3 regions of the Streptomyces sp. NEAU-sy36 genome follow, and region 1 is predicted to be linked to each of the others. Evidence: riboswitches for the same ligand, from Rfam matches in the RefSeq annotation. Region 1 holds a riboswitch; each other region holds the start of a gene.
What was found. A riboswitch is a leader RNA that binds a small molecule or an ion and turns the genes downstream of it on or off. The one in region 1 is predicted to bind S-adenosylmethionine.

Region 1 (7,825 bases):
CGGCAGACAGTAGCCGTGCGGAAGGGTCGCGGCCAAAGACCTCGACGGCGACAAAGAGTGACGCCCCGCCGCTGACGCAGGTCACCGGCGGGGCGTGGAGTCAACTCTCGTCCCACGGGTTCGCCCGTTCGGGCGCCCTCGTGAGGTTTGCGGCGGGTCTCAGACCCGCACGCCGAACTGGAACGGCATGTCGGACATCGCCTCGTAGCGCACCACGGCACCGGTGTGCGGGGCGTGCAGCACCTGGCCGTTGCCCGCGTACAGGCCGACGTGGTGGATGTCGCCGTAGAAGAACACCAGGTCGCCGACCTTGAGGTCGCTCTGGTTGTAGATCCGGGTGCCGATGGTGGCCTGCTCCTCGGAGGTACGCGGGATGGAGACGCCGGCCTGCGCGTAGGCGTAGGAGGTCAGACCCGAGCAGTCGAAGGAGGAGGGGCCGGTGGCGCCGTAGACGTACGGCTTGCCGATCTGGGCCTGGGCGGCGGCGAAGGCGGCCGCGGCCCGGCCGGAGGCGGGCGGGGCGTCACCGAGGTTCACGCGCTGGCTGGAGGAGCGGTCGGCGCGCTGCTGCTGCGCGGCCAGGTCCGCCTTCTCCTTGGCGGTGAGGCTGTTGAGGATCTTCTGGGCCTCGGCCAGCTTGGCCTGGACTTCCTTCTTCTTGTTGCCCAGTTCGGTCCGGGTGGCCGAGAGGTCCTTGAGCTTCTCGGTGGCCTCGGAACGCTCCTGGGCGAGTTCGCGCTGCTTGTCCTGGATCTTGCGCAGCGCGTCGACCTGCTGGCCGCTCAGCTGGTCGAGGGTGGACGCCTTGTCGAGGTAGTCGTCCGGGTTGGAGGAGAGGAAGAGCTGGACCGAGGGGTCGATACCGCCGTCGCGGTACTGCGCGGTCGCCAGCGAACCCAGGCCGTCGCGCAGCTTGTTGAGGTCTTCCTGACCCCGCGCGACGTTGTCCTGGATCGTGGATATCTCCTTCTGCAGCTTCTGCTGCTTCTCCTTGGCGCCGTTGTACTTCTCGGTGGCCTGCTCGGCCTCCTCGTACAGCTTGTCGACCTTGGACTTGACCTGGTCCTTGCTGAGCTTCGGACTCGGCGCGGCGTTCGCGGCGTTGGCGCTGAGCACGACGGCAGCGGCGGCTGCGGTGGTCAGCACGGTCACGCGTGCGCGGCTCTGCTGTTTGGGTCGACGGTGGGACGCCACGGAGGACGAACTCCTTCTTGTGAGTGTTCACCCGTTCGGAGGTTCGAGCCCAGACCCTAGTGACACAGTTGTGATCATTCAAATCCTCACGACAAAAAATGCCGTGACGCAATGTATTTTTTGCACACAACACACGAGCAGTGATGCGCGATTGACCCTATGTCGCGTAACAGGGCGCCCAATCCGGGCATTGCGTACGCCTGTCGGGCCTTTCAGGACAGTCGCTTCAGAAGCACCGCAGACGCCACCGGCCGGGCACCCGCCCGCGCCACCCCGTCGGCCACCTCGCGGTCGGTGGACGCCACGATGACCGGACGGCCCGGCGGTTCCGCGCGTACCAGCTGACGGATCAGCTCGTCCGCGGTGACGCCCGGCTTGGAGAACAGCACCCGCACCCCGCGCGGCGGTGCGAGCAGCACCGGCGCGGCCAGTTCCGCGCCGTCGAAGACGCAGGTCACCTCGGCGCCGGTCTGCGCGGCGAGCGCGGACAACTGCCCGAGCAGCCGCAGCCGCTGCTTCTCCAGCGGCATCTGCGGATAGCCGGTCTTGGTGACGTTGTAGCCGTCGACCACCAGATGCGCCTGCGGCAGCGCGAGCAACTGGTCGAGGATCGCGGGGTCGTGCTCGGACAGGGCGCGCGCCGCGATGTCCTTCGGGGTCATCCGGCCCGGCTCCACCGCGTCGACCGTCTCGGCCGGGCGCACGGACACCGGCGGCAGCGCCAGCTCCCGCCGCAGGCCCTGGGTGGCGTCCAGCAGGGTGTCCAGCAGCAGCCGTACCCGCATGTCCTCCACGCTGCGGCCCTCGCGGGCGGCCTTGCGGGTGGCCTCCAGGGCCGCCTCCGCCTCGCCGAGGCGTGCCTTGAGCCGCCGGGACTCGCTCTCCGCGGCCGACACCTGGAGCTGCGCCTCGGCACGGACGGTGTCCATCTCGGCCTGCGCCTTGCGCAGCGCGGCCTCGCCGCGGCGCACGTCGCTCAGCGCCGAGCGCAGCTTGCGGTGCAGCGACTCCGCCTCCCGCTTCGCCGACTCCAGCTCCGCGCGCAGCCGTTCGGTCTCCGACCGGGTGTGCTCGCGGGCGTGGTCCAGTTCGACGCGCAGCCGGTCCAGCTCGGCCCGGCTCTCCTCGCCGGCCCGCTCGGCGTCGGCGCGCTGGGCCTCCTCGCCGGCCGCGGTGACCAGCTTCACCCAGCCCGCCGGGCGCAGCACATAGGCCGCCGCCGCCACGTCCAGCGGGTCGGCGGCCGGGGGCGCCGACCCGGAGTCGAGGGCGCCGGCCAGCTCCGGCTGGGCCTCCCGGAACTTCTCGCCGATCCGCTGTCTGAACAGCGCGTCGGTCTCCAGCGCCGACGCCATCGCGTTCCCGGCGAACTTCACCCGGCGGTTCGGGGCGAACCGGGCGTACTGCCGCAACTGGGCGGGCAGTTCGGCCACCGTCAACTGGCCGAAGCCGTCCGAGACGATCCCCACGACCCTGCGGCGCACCCCGTCGGGCAGCGGACGGTCAAGCACCTCAGCGGTGCCGTCGCCCGGCCCCCCGCCTGCGCTCTCCACCATCCGTCACACCCCACTACCGATTGCCGACATCCCCTGGCGGGCCCGCTCCGTCAGGAGCCGGTGCCCGGCCTGTCCACGAGTTCCACCTGGTCCACCGCGTTGCACCAGCGGCAGCGCACCGACTCGATGGTCTCACTGACCACCTGGCGCTCCTCCACCGTCGGCTCGCCGGCCAGGTCGAGGTGGACGTACTCCACGACCTTGGACGAGCGGGTGACGTCGAAGCGGGTGAGGTTTCCGCAGAGGGTGCAGCGCCATCGCGTCGTGGCGGTCGGCAGGGGAACCGTCATCGTGCCTGTTCGCTTCCTTCTCGGGTCGGACCGCGCCGGCGGCCGACGCGTGTGGCTCGTAACCCTACGGCCTGGCGGGTGCTCGCCGCCCGTCCGTTCACGGCGGCGAGGCGGTATGTCAGCTTGCGTCCGTTACGTCATGCTCTGTATTCATGATCAGCGAGTGGAGCACGGCCGCCGGCAGGACCTTCAGGGCACTCAGGGCCGCGCCGACGACGTACGGCCTCATCGCCCTGTGCTGTCTGATCTTCGCACTGGGCCCGGCGTCCGGGATCGTCCCCGGATACGGCACCGGGTATGCGCTGCTCGACACGGAGCGGGTGTACTTCCGCCACTGGGGGGTGGTCCCGGCGGAGCTGTTCGCCGCCCCCGCGGCACACGCGCTCTCCCCGGTCACCGCCCTGTTCCTGCACGGCAACTGGGTGCATCTGCTGGGCAACATGCTCTTCCTCCTCGTCTTCGGCGTGCTGACCGAGGAGCGGATGGGCCGCGTGGAGTTCACCCTCTTCTACGTCGGCTGCGGCTACCTCGCGCTGCTGGGGTACGCGGCGGCCAACGCCACCTCCGAGCAGTCGCTGGTGGGCGCGTCGGGGGCGATCTCGGCGGTGCTCGGTGCGTTTCTCTTCCTGTTCCCGCGCGCCCGTGTCACCAGTCTCCTGCCGTTCCTGTTCTTCCTGCCGCTGCGGTTCCCGGCGTGGGTCGTACTGCCGTTCTGGGTGGCGTTGCAGTGGGTGGCGGCGGGACGGTCGGTGCAGGGGCCGGGGGTGGCGTACCTGGCGCACCTGGTGGGGTTCGGCGTGGGGTTCGGCTACGCGTGGGTGCGGTACGGAGGGCGGCGGGACCGCGAGGGCGGTCTCGGGAGGGCGGCGGCGGGAGACGGGCGGGCTAGAGTGAAAACCGCACCCGCTCCGGCACCCGAGGGAGAGAACCAGCCGTGATCACCGCGATCGTCCTCATCAAGACCAGCGTGGACCGGATCCCCGAGATCGCCGAGCAGATCGCCGCGCTGGAGTCGGTGAGCGAGGTGTTCTCCGTGACCGGCACGTACGACCTGATCGCCATGGTCCGGGTGCGGCGGCACGACGACCTGGCCGAGGTGATCCCGGGCCGGATCAGCAAGATCCCCGGTGTCGAGGGGACCGACACGCACGTGGCGTTCCGTACGTACTCCCAGCACGACCTGGAGGCGGCCTTCGCGATCGGGCTGGACTCCTGACCGTCTGAAAGCCGCCCCCCGCCAGGTCTTCACACCGCGGGGACGCAGCGGCCGTCCTCGGTGCGGTACGTCCACTTGGCACCCTCGGTCACCAGCTCCCGCACCGCCGTCAGGAAGCGCTCGACGTGCTCGTCGGGGGTGCCCGCGCCGAAGCTCACGCGGATGGCGTTGAGGGACTTCTCGCCGGGGGCGGCCTCGGGGGCGCCGCACTCGCCCTGGGTCTGGGGATCGGTGCCGAGCAGGGTGCGCACCAGCGGGTGGGCGCAGAAGAGGCCGTCGCGGACGCCGATGCCGTACTCGGCGGACAGGGCGGCCGCGAAGTGGGAGCTGTTCCAGCCCTCCACCACGAAGGAGATCACGCCGACCCGCGGGGCGTCGTCCCCGAACAGGGACAACACCCTGACCTGCGGAATCCCGGCGAGGCCCGTGCGGACCCGCTCGATCAGCCGCTGCTCGCGCGCGACCAGGTCCGCCCAGCCGGCCTCGGTGAGCGCCTTGCAGGCCGAGGCGACGGCGTAGGCGCCGATGACGTTCGGGGAGCCCGCCTCGTGCCGGGCCGCACTCTCGTGCCACTCCACGTCCACTCCCCCGTCGGCGCGCCGGGTGACCCTGCGGCTGGCGCCGCCGCCCGCGAGGTACGGCTCGGCGGCCCGCAGCCAGTCGGCGCGGCCGGCCAGCACGCCGGCGCCGAAGGGGGCGTACAGCTTGTGCCCGGACAGGGCGACCCAGTCGACGTCCAGGTCGGCGATGTCCACGGGGTGGTGCGGGGCCAGCTGGGCGGCGTCCAGGACGATCCGGGCGCCGTGCGCGTGCGCGGCGGCGGCCAGCTCGCGCACCGGCCACAGCTCGCCGGTGACGTTGGAGGCGCCGGTGACGCAGACCAGGGCCGGACCGTACGGGTCGCGGTCGGCCAGGGCCCGCTCCAGGGTCCGCACCGCCTGCTGCGGGGTGCGCGGTGCGTCGAGGTAGGTGACCCGGGAGTCCTGCCAGGGCAGCAGGGAGGCGTGGTGCTCGGTCTCGAAGACGAAGACGCGGCAGTCGGCCGGGACCGCCCGGGCCAGCAGGTTCAGCGAGTCGGTGGTCGAGCGGGTGAAGACCACCTGGTCGTCGGCCCGGCAGCCGAGGAAGCCGGCGACCGTGCGGCGGGCGGTCTCGAACAGGTCGGTGGAGAGCTGGGAGAGGTAGCCGGCGCCCCGGTGGACGCTGCCGTAGTAGGGCGCGTAGGCGGCGACGTCGTCCCAGACGCGCTGGAGGGCGGGGGCGCTGGCCGCGTAGTCGAGGGCCGCGTAGGTGACTTCGCCGCCCGTGACGAGCGGGACGGTGACATCCCGCCCCAGAACGGGCAGCGGGGAGCAGATCGACGGGTCGGCGACAACGCTGGAGTGAGACATGGGGTGACTCCCGTGAGACCGTACGCCGAAGGGACGTACGGGAAAAAGGTGAAAGGGGTACGCGGAGGCGGGGCTCTGCGGCCCTAGCGCATTCGCTTGCTCACGGAAGGCTCCCTCGTACGACCAGGACCCCTGGGTTCGAGGGGTCCGCGCTTGCCGTAGACCTCGCTGCCTACGACCTGGTCCTCACCCGGGGCACCCCGCCACGGACGGAGGGTTGCCGGACAGTCGGCCGGGGCCTCATGACTGTCACTCATGACCTGGTACGGAAATTACGCGAAGGGGTGATCGCCCCGCAACCCGTGTCCGGATCGCGGGACGATCACCCCCGCGTCTCAGGCGTTGCTGGCCGCCACCCAGCGCTCCAGCGTCCGCTTGGCCGCGCCCGAGTCGATGGACTGGGCCGCCCGGTCCATCTGGGCGCGCAGCTGCTCGGTGAGCGAGGCGTCGGACGGCTCCAGGGCCACCAGGGCCGCCGCCGAGTTCAGCAGCACCGCGTCGCGCACCGCGCCCCGCTCGCCGTCGAGCACCCGGCGGGCGACCTCCGCGTTGTAGGAGGCGTCCGCGCCGCGCAGGGCGTCCACGGGGACGAGGTCGATGCCGACGTCCCGGGGGTCGAATACCTCCTCGGTGACCTTGCCGTCCCGCACCACCCACACCCGGGAGGTGTCGGTGACCGTCAGCTCGTCCAGGCCGTCGTCGCCCCGGAAGACCAGCGCGGAGTTGCCCCGTTCGGCGAAGACTCCGGCCACCACGGGCGCCATGCGCGGATCGGCGACGCCCACCGCCTGCGCGCGCACCTTGGCCGGGTTGGTCAGCGGGCCGAGCACGTTGAAGGTGGTGCGGATTCCCAACTGACCGCGCGCGGCGGCGACATGACGCAGCGAGGGGTGGAACTTCACCGCGAAGCAGATGGTGATGCCGGCCTCCTCGGCGACCTCGGCCACCCGCTTCGGGGTCAGCTGCAGGTTGATGCCCAGCTTCTCCAGCACGTCGGAGGAGCCGGAGGCGGAGGAGGCGGCGCGGTTGCCGTGCTTGACGACCTTGGCGCCGGTGCCCGCGACGACGATCGAGGACATGGTGGAGATGTTGACGGTCTTCGCGCCGTCGCCGCCGGTGCCGACGATGTCGACGGCGGGCCCCGGCACCTCGATCACGTTGGCGTGCTCGTACATGGTGCGCACCAGGCCGGAGATCTCCGCCACCGTCTCGCCCTTGGCGCGCAGCGCGACCATGAACCCGGCGATCTGGGCGTCGGTCGCCTCGCCGCGCATGATCAGGTCCATCGCCCAGGCCGTGTCGTCGGCGGACAGGTCCTGGCCGGTCAGCAGGCCGTTCAGCAGGGCGGGCCAGGAGCGGCCCGCCGCGGTGTCGCCTCCAGCGGGGGTCACAGCGCTCATCAGCCGCTCCTCGTACACAGTGGTGGTCCTTCGCACCCCACCCTATCGAGCCGGGACACGGGGAAGGGCCCCGTCCGCGGTGCGGACGGGGCCCTTCGGTGGCGTGGCGACGCGGGGATCAGTGGTGGCCGTGGCCGCTCGTGATCTCCCTGTACTCCTCGACGGACGGCTTCGGGATCTGGTTGTCCTCGCCGTAGTAGGCGTTGGACAGCTTGACCCGGAGTCGGTCCGAGGCCTTCACCTTGCGCTCGACACCGTTCTCGTCGACCGTCGGGCCGATCTCGGCCGGCTGGTACTGCTCGTGCGCGGTGAGCGTGTGCAGCTGCTCCTGGCTGAGCGGCTCGTGCACCTCGATGAACTCACCGTGCGGCAGCCGCTTGATGATGCCGGTCTCGCGACCGTGCAGCACCTTGTCGCGGTCGCGGCGCTGGAGGCCGAGGCAGATCCGCTTGGTGACCAGGAACGCGATGACCGGGCCGACGAAGAAGAAGATCCGGACGAACCAGGTCACGGCGTTGATCGACAGGTGGAAGTGGGTGGCCCACAGGTCGTTGCCACCGCCGACCAGGGTGACCATGTAGATCGTCACCCAGGCGACACCGAACGCGGTACGGGTCGGGGCGTTGCGCGGGCGGTCCAGGATGTGGTGCTCGCGCTTGTCGCCGGTGACCCAGGACTCGATGAACGGGTAGACCGCGATGGCCGCCAGGACCAGCGGGAAGAGCACCAGCGGGATGAACACGCCCAGGACGAGCGTGTGACCCCAGAAGTTGATCTC
Region 2 (7,825 bases), 4.1 Mb from region 1:
GTCCTTCCACTCGCGCGGGGTGACGGAGTCGCCGAACCACTGGTGGGCCAGCTCGTGCACCACCAGCGTCTCGTCGGGAGCGGAGTCGAAGTACGGCTTCGTCTGGGTCTCCAGGGCGTAGCCGAGGCCGGGGAGGTGGTCGACGACGGCGCCCGTGGAGGAGAACGGGTACGGCCCGAAGCGTTCGCTCGCCCAGTCGACGACCTCCGGCACCAACTCCTCGATCCGCTCTGCGGCTCGGGCTTCGTCGGGGTCCACGGCGAGGTAGACGGGCAGCCCGTCGGGCGTCCGGGTCCTGGTGATGTCGAAGGTGCCGACGGCGACGGTCGCGAGGTAGCTCGCCATGGGCTCCTCGGTACGCCAGTGGCGTACGACCCGGTCCCCCCGGTCCTCCTCGGCCACCAACTCCCCGTTGGCCACCACGTCGTACGGGTCGCCGTCGGCGTCCCGTGGCACGGCGACCGTGATATCGTAGGTGGCCTTGTCGGACGGGTGGTGGTTGCCCGGGAACCAGGTCGTGGACCCGGTCGGCTCGCCGAGGGCCGTTGCGCCGTCGTCGGTCTCCACCCAGCCCTCCACCGCCCCCTCGTCGTCCTCGACGGTGCGGGGCACGCCTTCGTACTCGATCGCGGTGCGGAAGGTCCGCCCCTTCTCGATCGGCTCGTCCGGCGTCAGCGTCAACTCGGCCCCGTCGCGCGCGACATGGGCCGACGCGCCGTCGACCGTGGCGCCGCGCACCTTCATCCCGTCGAAGTCGAGATCGAAGCGGGACAGGCCCTTGGTGGCGCGCGCGGTGATCACGGCCGAGCCCTTCAGGCGGTTGGTCTCGGGGACGTAGTCGAGGTCCAGGTCGTAGTGGGTGACGTCGTAACCGCCGTTGCCCAGTGCCGGGAAGAGCGCGTCGCCCACGCCGGCGGAGCCCGCCGTGCCCGCGGTCGCGTGCCCACCGCAAGCGGTGCCCGCCAGGACCAGAAGCGTCGCGAGGACCACATGGCGCGCGGCCCGCGACCGCGCGGCCCCTCGACCACCGAAGGGGGCGCGTGTCCTGCCCTTCACCGCGTCAACCAACAGACCCGCACCGTCTGTCGGTGTCTCTCCGCCCCGTGCGAGCCACCCCGGTCTCGACCACATGCCCTCCCCTTTTGCGTCACCTTACCTTCGCTTCGCGATCACGGCCGTGGGCGCTCCGCTCAGGAGCGGGCGGTCGGCCTGCGGGGCGGCGGGAGCGCCCGGAGGAGTTCCCACAAGGGGCGCGAGCCGGCGGCCCACGCCCCGAGGGTGTGGCGGTCGACCACGTGGAGGCGCTGCTGCCGGGCGAACGCGACGGCCGGTGCGGTGACCCGGCCGTTCGTCACGATCACGGCGACGTCGGCGCCGTGGACCGGGCGGGCGGTGCCATTGAGGACCTGAAGGTCCGGTGTGCCCACGGCGGACCCGGCCAGGCCGGCACGGCGGTGCTTGCACTGGATCACCCAGCGCCGCCCGTAGGGGTCGGTGGCCTTCACATCGGCACCGAGGTCCCCGCCACCGCCGACGCGGGCCGCGTCCGGACAGCCGTCGCGCCGCATCAGGTCGCGCACCGCTTCCTCGAACCGGGAGTGGTGCAGCGCGTCCAGCCGGGCCAGCCCGTAACGCAGGCCCCGGGCCCGGACCGCTTCCCACCGCGCGCTCCGCCGCTTCAGCTGGAGCCGGGCGCCGAGGCCCAGCACCGCGAGCAGGCCGACGAGGACCAGGACCCACCAGTGGGCCGACAGCCAGTGGACGACGGCCACCACCAGGGCGACGGTGAGCACCGCGGCGGCGAGGAGGCCGATCGGCCGGTCGTCCGCACGCTGCCGCCGCCTTCCGGACCGGCGGGCGCGCCGCCGCACCACCCGCCCGGCCGGCGCCCGCCCCTTGCGGGTGCGGGGGCTCACCGGCCCGTCCGCGCGACGCCGCCCTCGGACCGCCCCACCGCGAGCGGCACCAACACCTCGCCGGTCAGCACCAGTCCAGCCCTCCCCCACCACCGGCCCGCACGCCACGGGGCGGCAGCGGGCCGCCCCGGCCTCCTTGTGTACCCGGGCCCCGGTGGTCCGGCAGACGGGTTGCCGGTCGATTGGCACGAACCCGATCGGACCTGGCCGAATACCAGGCCCGGGGCGCGGGCGCCGAGGACTCCCCCGGACCGGCGAGCCGGGGCGTCTTGTAAAGTTGCTCGCGAATCATCCAGAGGGGTGGAGGGACCGGCCCTACGAAGCCCCGGCAACTTCCCGGTCGAGTCGGCGTGCGACACGCGCGCCACCGAGCGGGATCAGTGCCAACTCCGGCCTGTCGCCAACGCGGCGCGGGAAAGATGAGGAGACACGGTGCTCTCTGTGCTGTCCGACGCCCGGGCGCTTCCCGCCCCGGCCCCTCTGTGTACCCGTCTCGTGTCCGGCGCAGGCGATCGGCCGATCCTTCCGGCCTGCCCCCGCTGACCTCACCGCTCCTCACCCGGGAGCCCCCGTGAGCGCGACCCCGCCGCGCTCGCGGATCCGAGACTGGAGTACCCATTCATGGAGAAGACGAGCGGCGTAGGCGTGCTCGACAGAGTCGCCCTGATCCTCGGTGCCTTGGAGGCCGGACCCGCCACGCTGGCCGGACTGGTCACGACCACCGGACTGACGCGCCCCACCGTCCACCGGCTCGCGGTCGCGCTCGAACGCCTCCGCCTGGTCACCCGGGACGCGGCGGGCCGGTTCACCCTCGGCCCCCGGCTCTCGGAACTGTCGGCCGCCGCAGGCGAGGACCACCTGCTGACCGCCGCGGGCCCGGTCCTCGCCCGGCTGCGCGACGCCACCGGCGAGAGCGCCCAGCTCTACCGCAGGCAGGGTGACGAGCGCATCTGCGTGGCCGCCGTCGAGCGTCTCGCCGGCTTGCGCGACACCGTTCCCGTCGGGGTCGCCCTGCCCATGCGGACCGGCTCCGCCGCCCAGGTCCTGCTCGCCTGGGAGGAGCCCGAGCGCCTCTACCGCGGCCTCCGGGGGGCCCGCTTCACCGCCACCACCCTCAGCGGCGTACGGCGTCGCGGCTGGGCCCAGTCCGTCGGCGACCGCGAGCCCGACGTGGCCTCCGTCTCCGCACCCGTGCGCGGCCCGTCCGGCCAGGTGGTGGCCGCCGTCTCGGTCTCCGGCCCGGTCCGGCGCCTCACCCGCCACCCCGGCGCCCACCTCTCGCGGACCGTCGTCGAGGCGGCCGCCCGCCTCACCGAGGCCCTTCGCCGCCCCGGGTCCCCCGAGCGGCGCCCCGCGACGACCTGCGCCGGGAGCATGGCGGGCGGCACCCTGGAGCAGGGGGTGCTCGCGGGCGAGGAGGCGTGATGCGTACGGACGGCGAGGCGGGCGGGGGCCGGGCGCGGGCCGCGCCCGTCGGCGTCCTCGACGTGTCCCCGACGGCCCGCACGGCGGTGGCGTGGATCCCGCCCGCCCAGCTGTGGCCGCCGCTCCAGGACGTCCGCCGGGAACACGATCCGCAGATCCACCGCTGGCCGCCGCACGTCAACGTGCTCTTCGGCTTCGTCCCGGAGACCGGCTTCGAGCGGGCCGCCCCGCTGCTCGCCGCGGCGGCGGCCGAGGTGCCGGTCTTCACCGCGCGGCTGGCGGGGGTGCGCGCCTTCCGGCACCGGGCGTACTCCACAGTGTGGCTCGACCCGGCAGCGGCGGGCGCGGCACCGTGGGCGGACCTGCACCGCGCACTGCGGCAGCGGTTCCCGCGCTGCCGGGGTCCGGCCGCGGAGTTCACCCCGCACCTGTCCCTGGGCCGGACCCGGAACCCGCGGCGGGTCGCCACCGACTGCGCCGCCCGGCTCCCCGCCATGACGGCGACGGTCTGGGAACTGGTCCTGCTCGCGCGCGGCGGGCAGGGACCGATGCGGCCACGGGCCACGGTCGCCCTGGGCAGCGGCGAGATCCGGTGGCTGCCCGGCCGCGAGGAGGCGGGCCCGGAGGACACGGCATGGCTCGCCGAGATCACCGAACGGTGAGGGCGGAGCGACTCAGGGGAGGGACCACGGCGGAGGCCCTGATCGGGCCCCGTCACGACGAGACACGGCGGCTCCTCGCCACGGTGCCCGAACCGCGCCCCCACCGGGCAGCAACCGACCGGAACGGACGGCTGAGCCGCCGTCGGCCACGCCGAACGGACACCCAGCCGATGACAGCGGGGAACCCGTGACCGGGAGCGTCCGCTCGACACGCACGCCCCCCCACCGAGCAGTGAACTTCCGTCAGCGAAGCGCCGGTTGGCCGCTCCCGCCGGACGCCGCCGGGTGCCCGTCCGCGGTGTCCAGCGCCCGCCGGGCCTCGGCCACCACCTCCGCGTCGGTGACGAAGTGGGTGTCGTCGGCGGCGGAGGCGCCCGAGACCCCGAGGGGTGTCCAGGCGCCGCCGCGCCGGGGCCGGGCCCTGGTCTTGGCGGACAGGTGCACGGCGGCCACCCCCGCGGCCACCAGGGCGGGGATGTCGGCGGTGCGCACACCGCCGCCCGCCATCACCTGCACACCGGGAGCGGCGGCGACCATGTCGGCGAGGGTGGCCAGCCCCGCCGGCGCGGTGGCCGCGCCGCCGGAGCTGAGCACCCGGGTGATCCCGAGCGCGGGGAGCGCGGCCGCGACGGCGACCGGGTCCGCGGACTGGTCGATCGCACGGTGCAGGGTGATCTCCACCGAGCGTCCCCGGCTCCGTGCGGCGTCACGGGCGGCATCGGCCAGCCGGGTGACGGCCTCGGTGTCCAGGGCGCCCTCGGCGGTCAGCGCGCCGACGACCACGCCGGCGGCGCCGGACGCGACGACCGAGCGCACCTCGGCGACCATCAGGGCGATCTCCTCGGCGTCGTACGCGAAGTCGCCGGGCCGGCACCGCACCAGGGCGTGCGTCGGCACCCCGGCGGCCGCGACCGACTCCACCGCGGCCGCCGACGGGGTCAGGCCGCCCAGTTCCAGTCCGGTGCACAGTTCGACCCGGTCCGCTCCGTGGTCGCGGGCGGTGCGGGCGCCGGCCGGGGAGGTGACGGCGATCTCCAGGGCGACGCGCGGCGTACCGGTGCCGGGCGGCGGACCGGACCGGGCATGGTGGGGGGCGGCTGCGCGGCCCGTCACTCGTCGTCCCCGGTGAGCGGCCGGTCGGAGGCCGGAATGATCCGGGCCGTCAGGTCCGGGTCGGCCATGTCGCGGTCGAAGGGGAACATGGGCCGGCGGATGCGGTGGTGGCCGAGCCGTACCAGGTCCTGGTCGACGCCTCCCGGGGTGAGGGCCATCTTCCACGCCGCGGCCATGTCGAACAGCTCCGGCTCCAGGTAGCCGATCTTCACGATGACGACGTCGGCGGAGCGCGGGTCGAGGTCGAGGTCGGTGAAGTCGTGTTCGTGGTGGTACGGCTTGCGCAGCCGGGTGAGGATCGCGTACACGCTGCCGACGCGGATCACGACCTCGGTCTCGGCGTCGCGGTCGCCGTGCCGGATGGCGTGCACCACTCCGGTGAGGGTGACGGGACCGGCGTGCCGGTCGTCCACCTCGGCCCCGGCGGTGACGGTGACGGTGGCGCCCACGCCGGTGGCGACGGCGGTGTCGACGGCGGCGGGGCCGGGCACCGAGGCGTACAGGACGGTCGGTCCGTCGTCCTTCTGGAACTCCGGGCGCTCCAGCAGCCGGGTCAGGCCCCAGGTGACGTCACCGGCGCCGCCCGCGGTGGGGTTGTCGCCGGTGTCGCTGATGAAGTACGGCCGGTGGTCCGAGCGCAGGGCCTCGTCGAGGAGGCCGTCGAAGGTCCCGGTCGGGGCGACGAAGTCGAAGTCGTGGCGGGCCTCCCAGAAGCCCCGGGCGAGGCGTTCGGCACCGGCCGACACCGCCTCCCGGTCGGGGCCGGTCACCACGACGGCCGCGCGGTTGCGGGGAGCGTCGGCCCAGGCGTAGCCGACCCATATCGCCGCGTCGGTGACCCCGTCCATGGCCTCGACCTCGTCGACCGCCGCGTACACGCTCCTGGCGGGCTCGATGCGGGTGGAGGTCTGTTCTCCGGCCAGCAGCACCGGGACCGGCACCCACGCCTTCACCGGGCGGGGGCCGCCTGCGGCGAGCAGGTCGACCAGGTTGCGCACCGCGCGCTCCTTGGTCTCCAGGTGGTCCTCGTGCGGGGCCATCCGGTAGCAGGTGATGAGGTCGCTGCGGTGGGCGAGTTCACGGGAGACGTTGCCGTGCAGGTCCATCGAGGTGGAGACGATCACGTCGGGGCCGACGGTCGCGCGGATGCGTTCCAGCAGGACGGCCTCGGGATCCTCGACGCCCTCCACGCTCATCGCGCCGTGGATGTCGTACCAGAGGCCGTCGAGCCGGGGCAGGGCGGCGAGCCGGCCGACGAGTTCGTCGGTGAGCGCGGACCAGGCGGCGGCGGTGACCATGCCGCCCGGCAGCGACTTGCCCACCAGGGCACCGTGCCAGTCGGCGGCCTCGCGCAGCTCCTCGCCGGGGGCGAGGAAGGGGTAACGGCCGAGCACCTCGGCGCCCCGCGAGGGATGGAAGGCGGGGGCCTCGGTGCGGGCCGGGGAGAACGTGGACGACTCGATGCCGAGCCCGGCGATGGCGATGACCGGGCGGGCGGCGGCGGTTCGGGATTCCGACATGGCTCCTCGTAGGGGTGGGGTGCGTCAGCGGGTGCGGGGCGGGCGGCCTGGGCGTGCGGCACCGGACCCGGTGCCGCCGAAGTCGCGTACGGCGTGGGCCATGCCCTGTTGCAGGGCGAACTGTCCGGCGCCGACGACTCCGGCGTCCGCGCCCAGGCGGGCCCGCTCGATGGTGAGGTGCTCGGTGACCAGCGGGTGGCAGCTCTCGTACAGCTGGCTGCGGACCGCGGCGACGAACGGTTCGAGGGTGGAGAGGATGCCGCCGAGGTAGACGGCGTCCGGGTTGAAGAAGTTGACGTTGGCGGCGAGGACCTGCCCGAGGTGCTCCCCGGCCCGGCGGACCGCGCCGGTGGCCTCGGGGTCGGCGTCGACCGCGAGGCGTACGACGTCCTCGATGCTGCCGACGTCGGCGCCGCGTTCCCGCAGGATGCGCACCAGGGCGGCACCGGAGGCCACGGTCTCCAGGCAGCCGGTCTTGCCGCAGGAGCAGGGGATGTCGGCGGCGCCGTCGATCCGGATGTGGGTGATGTCGCCGGCGGCGCCGGTCGCGCCCCGGTAGAGGCGGCCGTCGACGATGACGCCGGCGCCGATCGCCGAGCCCATCTTCACCATGATCGACTGCCGGTGTTCGGCGGGCCGCACCGTGTGCTCGCCCATCGCCATGCAGTTGGCGTCGTTGTCGACCGCGCTCGGCACGCCGAAACGGTCCTCCAGCCAGGCGGCGACCGGGAAGCGGTTCCACCCGGGCATCCGCGACGGCAGTACGACGGCTCCCGACTCGATGTCGACGGGACCCGGCAGGGACAGGCCGACGGCACGCAGCCGGTGGCGTCCGCGCTCCTCGGCCAGCGCCTCCAGGGCTTCGGCGAGCCGGGGCAGCGCCTCCTCGGGGCCGTCGGCGATGACGAACGGAACGGTGGAGACCTCGCCCAGCCGACCGCCGGGCAGCACCACGCCGATCCGGGCGTGCCGGCCGCCGAGGTCGGCAGCGACGGCGAACTCGTCGGTGCCGCCGAGCCGCAGCACCTTGCGGGGGCGCCCGCCGGTGGACGACTGGGTGCCTTCCTCGGCGATCAGGCCGCGCTCGACCAGTTGCCCCACGGCGACGGAGATGGTCGAGGGGGCGGCGCCGAGCAGAGCGGCGAGTTCCGCGCGCGACGACGCCTGGCCCGAGGCCACGAGTTCCAGG
Region 3 (7,825 bases), 1.3 Mb from region 1:
GCGATGATCAGCAGCGGCTTGCCCGACTGCATGACCTTCTCCAGGAGCGGGAGCAGGTCCTTGACGGAGCCGATCTTGGAGTTCGCGATGAGGATGTACGGGTCCTCGAGCGACGCCTCCATGCGCTCCATGTCGGTCGCGAAGTAGGCGGAGATGTAGCCCTTGTCGAAGCGCATGCCCTCGGTGAGCTCCAGCTCCAGACCGAAGGTGTTGCTCTCCTCGACGGTGATGACGCCTTCCTTGCCGACCTTGTCCATGGCCTCGGCGATCAGCTCGCCGATCTGGGTGTCGGCGGCGGAGATGGACGCGGTGGAGGCGATCTGCTCCTTGGTCTCGACGTCCTTCGCCTGCTCCAGGAGGGCGGCGGAGACGGCCTCGACGGCCTTCTCGATACCGCGCTTCAGAGCCATCGGGTTGGCGCCGGCGGCGACGTTGCGCAGGCCTTCCTTGACCAGGGCCTGGGCGAGCACGGTCGCGGTGGTCGTACCGTCACCGGCGACGTCGTCCGTCTTCTTGGCGACTTCCTTGACCAGCTCGGCGCCGATCTTCTCGTACGGGTCCTCGAGCTCGATCTCCTTGGCGATGGAGACACCATCGTTGGTGATCGTGGGGGCGCCCCACTTCTTCTCGAGGACGACGTTGCGACCCTTGGGGCCGAGCGTCACCTTGACGGCGTCCGCGAGCTGGTTCATGCCGCGCTCGAGGCCGCGCCGCGCCTCCTCGTCGAACGCGATGATCTTGGCCATGTGAAGTGGTCCCTCCAGGACTGGGGGTGATTCCTTCGGACCGCGCCCGCGCCCGCGACGGACGGCTCGCCGGCCTGCGGTTCCTTGCCCCACCTGGCCTGCGGGCCTCACCGACCCGGTCCTTCTTTGTCACTCTCACCTTCAGAGTGCTAACGCAATGATTAGCACTCGGCATGGTCGAGTGCAAGCGCCTTGGCGGGTACGGGCCCGCCGTCAGCCCCGGGCGAACGCACCGGCCGCCGGACATGCCGCAGGGCCCGCACCTCGTGCGAGGTGCGGGCCCTGCGGTCGAGAAACGTTCAGGCGGTGACGCGAACCATGTCGGCCTGCGGACCCTTCTGACCCTGCGAGATCTCGAACTCGACCCGCTGGCCCTCCTCCAGGGTGCGGTAGCCGTCCATCTGAATGGCGCTGTAGTGGACGAAGACGTCCGCACCACCGTCGACCGCGATGAAGCCGTACCCCTTCTCCGCGTTGAACCACTTGACGGTGCCCTGAGCCATGCCTAACTCCCCTATTACTGGCCCTTGCACAGATCCACACTTCGCGGACCCGGGTCAGACCTCACCCCCCAATCGGTCGGGGGCGTGCGCCGGAACGCGTCGACCGCGGCTGAATGTATCTGTCCAACTGCCGTCTGCAACAGGTCAATTGGACGAGAATTCTGGACGCGACCGATCCGGAATGTGGGGAGAATTCACCAGAGTTCAGGGCAAGTCGGGCCCCTTAAAACAACACAAAAGCCGCGAAAAACCCGTGCACTTTGGCTACTTCTTATCGGGCTCGCGGTGAGGAATCGAGGGCTTCCCCTCGGTGATCCGGGGCGTGTTCCCCAACTGTACCGCGCTCAATCACACAGAATTGCCCCCTCCGCTTCTCTCACGGAGAGGGCAATCCGATGAACCTTCCGTAACCGTCCTTACCGAAGGTAATGATCGGTCATTCGGTCAGCAGCCGCCGGCGACCGCCGGGATGATCGAGATGCCCGCGCCGTCCGGGGTGACGGTCTGCAGGCCCTGCTCGAAGCGGACGTCGTCGTCGTTGACGTAGACGTTCACGAACCGGCGCAGCTTGCCCTGGTCGTCCAGGACGCGGGCGGCGATCCCGGTGTGGTTCTTCTCCAGGTCCTCGATGACCTCGGCGAGGGTGGCGCCCTCGGCGGCGACCTCGGCCCGGCCGCCGGTGTAGGTGCGCAGGATGGTGGGGATGCGAACGGTCACGCTCATGCGAGGCCAGCCTCTCGGAAGGAGTCCAGGGTCGGGCGGATGGTGGCGGTCAGGCCGGTGCCGGCCACCGCGTCCAGGGTCTTCAGACCGTCGCCGGTGTTGAGGACGACGGTGGTCTTCGCCGGGTCGAGGACGCCGCCGTCGATCAGCTTCTTCGTCACGCCGACGGTCACCCCGCCCGCGGTCTCGGCGAAGATGCCCTCGGTCCGGGCCAGCAGCTTGATCGCGTCGACGACCTGCTCGTCCGTCACGTCCTCCACGGCGCCGCCGGTGCGCCGGGCGATGTCCAGGACGTAGGGCCCGTCGGCCGGGTTGCCGATGGCGAGGGACTTGGCGATGGTGTCCGGCTTCTGCGGCCGCACCACGTCGTGGCCCGCCTTGAAGGCGGTCGACACCGGCGAGCAGCCCTCGGCCTGCGCGCCGAAGATCTTGTACGGCCGGTCCTCCACGAGCCCCAGCCCGATCAGCTCCTGGAGCCCCTTGTCGATCTTGGTGAGCTGGGAGCCGGAGGCGATCGGGACCACGATCTGGTCGGGCAGCCGCCAGCCGAGCTGCTCGCAGATCTCGTACGCCAGGGTCTTGGAGCCCTCCGCGTAGTAGGGGCGCAGATTGACGTTGACGAAGCCCCAGCCCTCGCCGGCCGGGTCGCCGATCAGCTCGGAGCAGAAGCGGTTCACGTCGTCGTAGTTGCCCTCGATGCCGACCAGCTCGCCGCCGTAGACCGCGGCCATGACGACCTTGCCCTGCTCCAGGTCGTGCGGGATGAACACGCAGGAGCGCAGGCCGGCGCGGGCGGCGGCGGCGCCGACGGCGCCGGCCAGGTTGCCGGTGGAGGAGCAGGACAGGGTGGTGAAGCCGAAGGCGCGCGCGGCCTCCAGCGCCTGGGCGACCACCCGGTCCTTGAAGGAGTGGGTCGGGTTGCCGGAGTCGTCCTTGACGTACAGGCCACCGGTGACGCCGAGTTCGCGGGCGAGGTTGTCGGCCTTGACGAGCTTGGTCCAGCCGGGGTTGATGTTCGGCTTGTCGGCCACGTTCGCCGGGACGGGCAGCAGCGGGGCGTAGCGCCAGATGTTGGCGGGGCCGCTTTCGATGCGCGCCCGCAGTTCCTCGGTGTCGTAGGCGGAGAAGTCGTAGGCGATCTCCAGCGGCCCGAAACACTCCTCGCAGGCGAAGACCGGGCCGAGCGGGACGCGGTGGCCGCATTCCCGACAGCTCAGGGCGGCGGCGGGGCCGAGGTCGACGGTGGAACTGCCGGTGGTGGCAACTGTCTGCACAGCCATGGGAGGCGAGGCCCTTTCTCCTCATCTTCCTCACGACGCATCTCGCCGCGAGACGGATTTGGCACCTTCCCTAGCCGGGAGCCTCGCTGTTCGAAGACGAGAACCGGCTGGAGGGTTGCCGGGGCTTCATCGGGCCGTGTCCCTCTGCCCCTCTGGATGAGCGGTATTCGGTTGTGTATGCGGTTGTCGGCGCGCGTGGACCCCCGACATGCGATGGTCATCGGCGTTGTTCAAGACTGTAACCGAAGGCCTGGACAGTTGAGATAGTCGTCCGTACCGCGAGACAACCGTGAGGAGCCCGGGACCGTGCTGGAAGAAGTCGAGCGCTGGCTGAGCGACCGCTCCTGGTCCGTGCACGATCGGCCGATGCACCAGCTCCTGGCGGCCAAGCAGCGCACGGGCCAGACGGTCAGCGTGGTGCTGCCCGCGCTCAACGAGGAGGAGACCGTCGGCGAGATCGTCGCCGTGATCCGGCGCGAGCTGGTGGAGCGGGTACCGCTGGTCGACGAGGTGCTGGTGATCGACTCCGGGTCGACCGACCGCACCTCCGAGGTGGCGGCCGCGGCGGGCGCGCGGGTGGTGCACCGCGACGCGATCCTGCCCCGGATACCCGCCGTACCGGGCAAGGGCGAGGTGCTGTGGCGCTCGCTGCTCGTCGCCGGCGGGGACGTCATCTGCTTCGTCGACGCGGACCTGCGGGAGTTCTCGGCCGACTTCGTCACCGGGATCGTCGGCCCGCTGCTCACCGAACCGGACGTGCAGCTGGTCAAGGCGATGTACGACCGGCCGCTCGCCGGGTCGGCGGGGCAGGGCGGCCGGGTCACCGAGCTGATGGCGCGCCCGCTGCTGAACATGCACTGGCCGCAGCTGGCCGGGTTCGTGCAGCCGCTGGGCGGGGAGTACGCGGCCCGGCGCTCGCTGCTGGAGCGGCTGCCGTTCCCGGTGGGGTACGGGGTGGAGCTGGGCATGCTGGTGGACGCCCTGCACCTGGTGGGCCTGGACGCGCTGGCCCAGGTGGACGTGGGGGTGCGCAAGCACCGGCACCAGGACGGGCAGGCGCTCGGCCGGATGGCGGCGGCCATCTACCGCACCGCCCAGCTGCGGCTGGCGCGGGGCCATCTGGTGCGGCCCTCGCTCACCCAGTTCGAGCGGGGGGTGACGGGCTTCGAGCCGCGCACCTACTCGGTGGACACCGAGGAGCGCCCGCCGATGACCGAGATCGCCGAGTACGCCCACCGCCGGGTGGCGTGAAACCGGAGGTAGGGCTGTTCAGGGCCGCTTTCCGGGACGGTCCGTACGTTTGAGTGTTTCCGGGCCGGGCTAGGTTGAGGACCATGGCTTCCACGCACGGTGCTGAGGTGCTGGTCGCGTCCAATCGCGGCCCGGTTTCGTACACGGTCGGCGAGGGCGGGGTGCTGCGTCCCAAACGGGGCGGCGGCGGTCTGGTCTCGGGCCTTTCGGCCATCGGGCCGGAGGCGAACGCGGTGTGGGTGTGCGCCGCGCTGGGCGACGGCGACCGGGAGGCGGTCCGGCGCGCGGACGGCGGGCTGCTGCCGGTCGCGGACACCGGCGGGCAGCGGGTGCGGATGCTGGACATCGACGCGGAGGTCTTCGCCGACGCGTACAACGGCATCGCCAACTCGGTGCTCTGGTTCGTGCACCACATGCTCTACCAGACGCCGCTGGAGCCCGTCTTCGACGCCGGATTCCGGCGGCAGTGGGCGGCGTACGAGGCCTACAACCAAGCGTTCGCCGAGGCGCTGGCCCAGGAGGCGGCCGAGGGCGCGGCGGTGCTGATCCAGGACTACCACCTGGCGCTCGCCCCGCGGATGCTCCGCCGGCTCCGCCCCGACCTGCGCATCGGCCACTTCTCGCACACGCCGTGGGCCCCGGCGGAGTACTTCCGGCTGCTCCCGGACGACATCGCGGCCGAGCTGCTGACCGGCATCCTGGGCGCGGACCGGGCGGCGTTCCTCACGCAGCGGTGGGCGGACGCGTTCACCGAGTGCTGCCACGCGGTGCTGGGGCCCGGGATTCCCACCGGCACCCGGATCGGGGTGCACGGGCTCGGCGCGGACGCCGACTTCCTGCGCGCCCGCTCGCACGAGGCGGACGTGGACGAGCGGATGGCGGCGCTGCGGGCGGAGATCGGCGAGGGCCGCCGGACGATCGTCCGGGTGGACCGCACCGAGCTGTCCAAGAACATCGTGCGCGGACTGCTGGCGTACCGGCAGCTGCTGGACGCGCACCCCGAGTGGCGCGAGCGGGTCGTCCACGTGGCGTTCGCGTACCCGTCCCGGCAGGACCTCGCCGTCTACCGGGAGTACACGGCACAGGTGCGCCGGGTCGCCGAGGAGATCAACGAGCGCTACGGCACGGACGGCTGGACGCCGGTGGTGCTCCATGTGAAGGACGACTTCGCCCGCTCGCTGGCCGCGTACCGGCTCGCCGACGTGGCGCTGGTCAACCCCATCCGGGACGGCATGAACCTGGTCGCCAAGGAGGTGCCGGTCGTCTCCGACGAGGGCTGTGCGCTGGTGCTGTCGCGGGAGGCGGGGGCGTACGCGGAGCTGGGCGAGGACGCCCTGGTGGTGAACCCGTACGACATCACGGGCACGGCGCAGGCGCTGCACGCGGCGCTGAGCATGCCGGACGGTGAGCGGGCGGAGCGGTCGAAGCGGCTGGCCGCGGCGGCCACGGCGCTGCCGCCGGCCCAGTGGTTCCTGGACCAGCTGCACGCCCTGACGGATCAGTCGAGCTGACCCGCCAGCGCCCCGAGGAGCCGTACGACGCCCTCGGGGCCGTCGACCACCAGGTCGGCCTTCTCGGCCAGTTCGGCGACCTCCGAGCTGCCGCTGCACACCAGCAGGCCGGGCAGGCCCTCGGAGCGGAGCTTCTCGATGGCGGCGAAGGCGGGGAGGTCGCCGAGGTCGTCGCCGGCGTAGAGGACGGCCTCGGCGCCGGTCTCGCGGACGTACTCGCTCAGGGCGACGCCCTTGTCCATGCCGGGCGGGCGCAGCTCCAGCACCATCCGGCCGGGCTCGACGATCAGTCCGTGCCGGGTGGCGAGGTCGGTGAGGGGCCCGCGCAGCGCCTCGTAGGCGGCCTCCGGGTCGGCTGCGCGGCGGGTGTGCACCGCGACCGCGCGGCCCTTCTCCTCGATCCACGTGCCCTGCCAGGCGCCGGCCCGGTCGAGGACGCCGGGCAGTTCGGCGCGGACGGCGGCGACGCCGGGGTGCGGGGCGGGGGCGGAGACGGTGCCGGTGACGGCGTCCCAGCGCTCGGCGCCGTAGTGCCCGAGGACGGTGAGGTGGGCGAGGCCCGGGACGCCGGCGAAGCCGCCGTGGCGGACCGCGACGCCCGCGGGGCGGCCGGTGATCACGGCGACGTGGGCGACCTTGGGGGCGAGGGCGGCGAGCGCGGGGACGGCGTCCGGGTGGGCGCGGGCCTGTTCGGGGTCGGCGACGATGGGGGCGAGGGTGCCGTCGAAGTCCAGGCCGATCACCGCGGTGCGGGGCTTGGCCAGCAACGCGGCCAGCCCGTCCCGGCCGGCCTGGGTGGCTGGGGTCGGCAGAGGGTCCATGTACCGACACTATCCAGCGGGGGCCGCCATCACTCCTGTGGGCGTCCTCCCCGGTGTGAGCGGCCGGTGCCGGCCGGGCTCAGCGTTCCGCCCGGTGGGTGTCGCGGACCCGGCGCAGCCGGTTGACCGTGACCGGGTCGTGGGCGAGGGCGCGTTCGTCGTCCAGGAGGGCGTTGAGGAGCTGGTAGTAGCGGACCGGGGAGAGGTGGAGCTGCTCGCGGATGGCGCGTTCCTTGGCGCCGGGGCCCGTGAAGCCCCGGCGTTCCAGCGCGAGGATGGCCCGCTCGCGGTCGCCCAGTTCCATACCGGAACCGTAGCTCAGTTCGCGCTGGCGGCGCTGTCCGCCGCGGTGGCCGTCGCCTGGAGGCGGGTCAGGACGCCCGCGGGGTTGCCGCCGGGGGCGACCGCCTGCCCGATGTTCTGCTTCACGGCCGCGCTGACCGCCGCCCAGGACGTCTTGCCCACGGGATACAGCTCGGACGTGGCCAGCTCGTCGAGGAAGGGGTGCAGGGCCTTGTCGGGCGCCGCGTCCGACGCGCTCATGGCGTTGGAGGCGGAGCTGGTGACCGGCAGCAGACCGTAGGTGCGGGAGAAGTCGAGGACGTTCTTCTCGCTGTAGACGTAGTTCAGGAAGTCACCGGCCTGCTCGGCGTGGCCGTTCTGCTTGAACGCCATCATCCAGTCGGTGACGCCCACCGACGACCGGGCCCGTCCGCCGCGGCTCGGCGTCGGCACCATCCCGAACCGCACGCCCTTCTGCTCGGCCTGCTGGATCAGCGTGGGGTGCCCGTTGACCATGCCGACCTGGCCGTCGGCGAACGCGGCGAAGGCCTGCGCCCGGTTGAGCTTCCCGGGCGCCACCGGGCCGGTCAGGCCCTTGTCGACCAGGTCGTCCTTGAGCCAGGTGAAGGTGGAGACGTTCTGCTGGGAGTCGATCGTGTACGTGCCGATGTCGTCGGTGTACCCGGTGCCGCCGGAGCCGCCGTCGCC

Region 2: linked by a shared signal. The riboswitch ahead of HZZ00_RS25040 (IclR family transcriptional regulator) and the one ahead of HZZ00_RS07295 (aminotransferase class V-fold PLP-dependent enzyme) in region 1 are both predicted to bind S-adenosylmethionine.
Region 3: linked by a shared signal. The riboswitch ahead of thrC (threonine synthase) and the one ahead of HZZ00_RS07295 (aminotransferase class V-fold PLP-dependent enzyme) in region 1 are both predicted to bind S-adenosylmethionine.

What each region holds. Positions count from the first base shown of each region.
Region 1 is NZ_CP058977.1:1,609,613-1,617,437, reverse strand. It holds gene HZZ00_RS07320 (C40 family peptidase) at 160-1,194, opposite strand; gene HZZ00_RS07315 (NYN domain-containing protein) at 1,407-2,750, opposite strand; gene HZZ00_RS07310 (hypothetical protein) at 2,801-3,040, opposite strand; gene HZZ00_RS07305 (rhomboid family intramembrane serine protease) at 3,193-3,978, shown strand; gene HZZ00_RS07300 (Lrp/AsnC family transcriptional regulator) at 3,975-4,256, shown strand; gene HZZ00_RS07295 (aminotransferase class V-fold PLP-dependent enzyme) at 4,286-5,647, opposite strand; SAM riboswitch class IV at 5,792-5,908, opposite strand; gene trpD (anthranilate phosphoribosyltransferase) at 5,983-7,047, opposite strand; gene HZZ00_RS07285 (cytochrome bc complex cytochrome b subunit) at 7,166-7,825, opposite strand, start outside.
Region 2 is NZ_CP058977.1:5,730,560-5,738,384, forward strand. It holds gene HZZ00_RS25030 (M1 family metallopeptidase) at 1-1,068, opposite strand, end outside; gene HZZ00_RS25035 (restriction endonuclease) at 1,191-1,916, opposite strand; SAM riboswitch class I at 2,202-2,342, shown strand; partial or broken gene HZZ00_RS25040 (IclR family transcriptional regulator) at 2,538-3,251, shown strand; gene HZZ00_RS25045 (2'-5' RNA ligase family protein) at 3,341-4,003, shown strand; gene HZZ00_RS25050 (copper homeostasis protein CutC) at 4,247-5,116, opposite strand; gene HZZ00_RS25055 (M81 family metallopeptidase) at 5,113-6,636, opposite strand; gene HZZ00_RS25060 (ROK family protein) at 6,661-7,825, opposite strand, start outside.
Region 3 is NZ_CP058977.1:320,930-328,754, reverse strand. It holds gene groL (chaperonin GroEL) at 1-746, opposite strand, end outside; gene HZZ00_RS01530 (cold-shock protein) at 1,046-1,249, opposite strand; gene HZZ00_RS01525 (MoaD/ThiS family protein) at 1,694-1,972, opposite strand; gene thrC (threonine synthase) at 1,969-3,252, opposite strand; SAM riboswitch class I at 3,271-3,415, opposite strand; gene HZZ00_RS01515 (glucosyl-3-phosphoglycerate synthase) at 3,559-4,503, shown strand; gene HZZ00_RS01510 (trehalose-6-phosphate synthase) at 4,587-6,014, shown strand; gene otsB (trehalose-phosphatase) at 6,002-6,835, opposite strand; gene HZZ00_RS01500 (DUF3263 domain-containing protein) at 6,915-7,139, opposite strand; gene HZZ00_RS01495 (ABC transporter substrate-binding protein) at 7,154-7,825, opposite strand, start outside.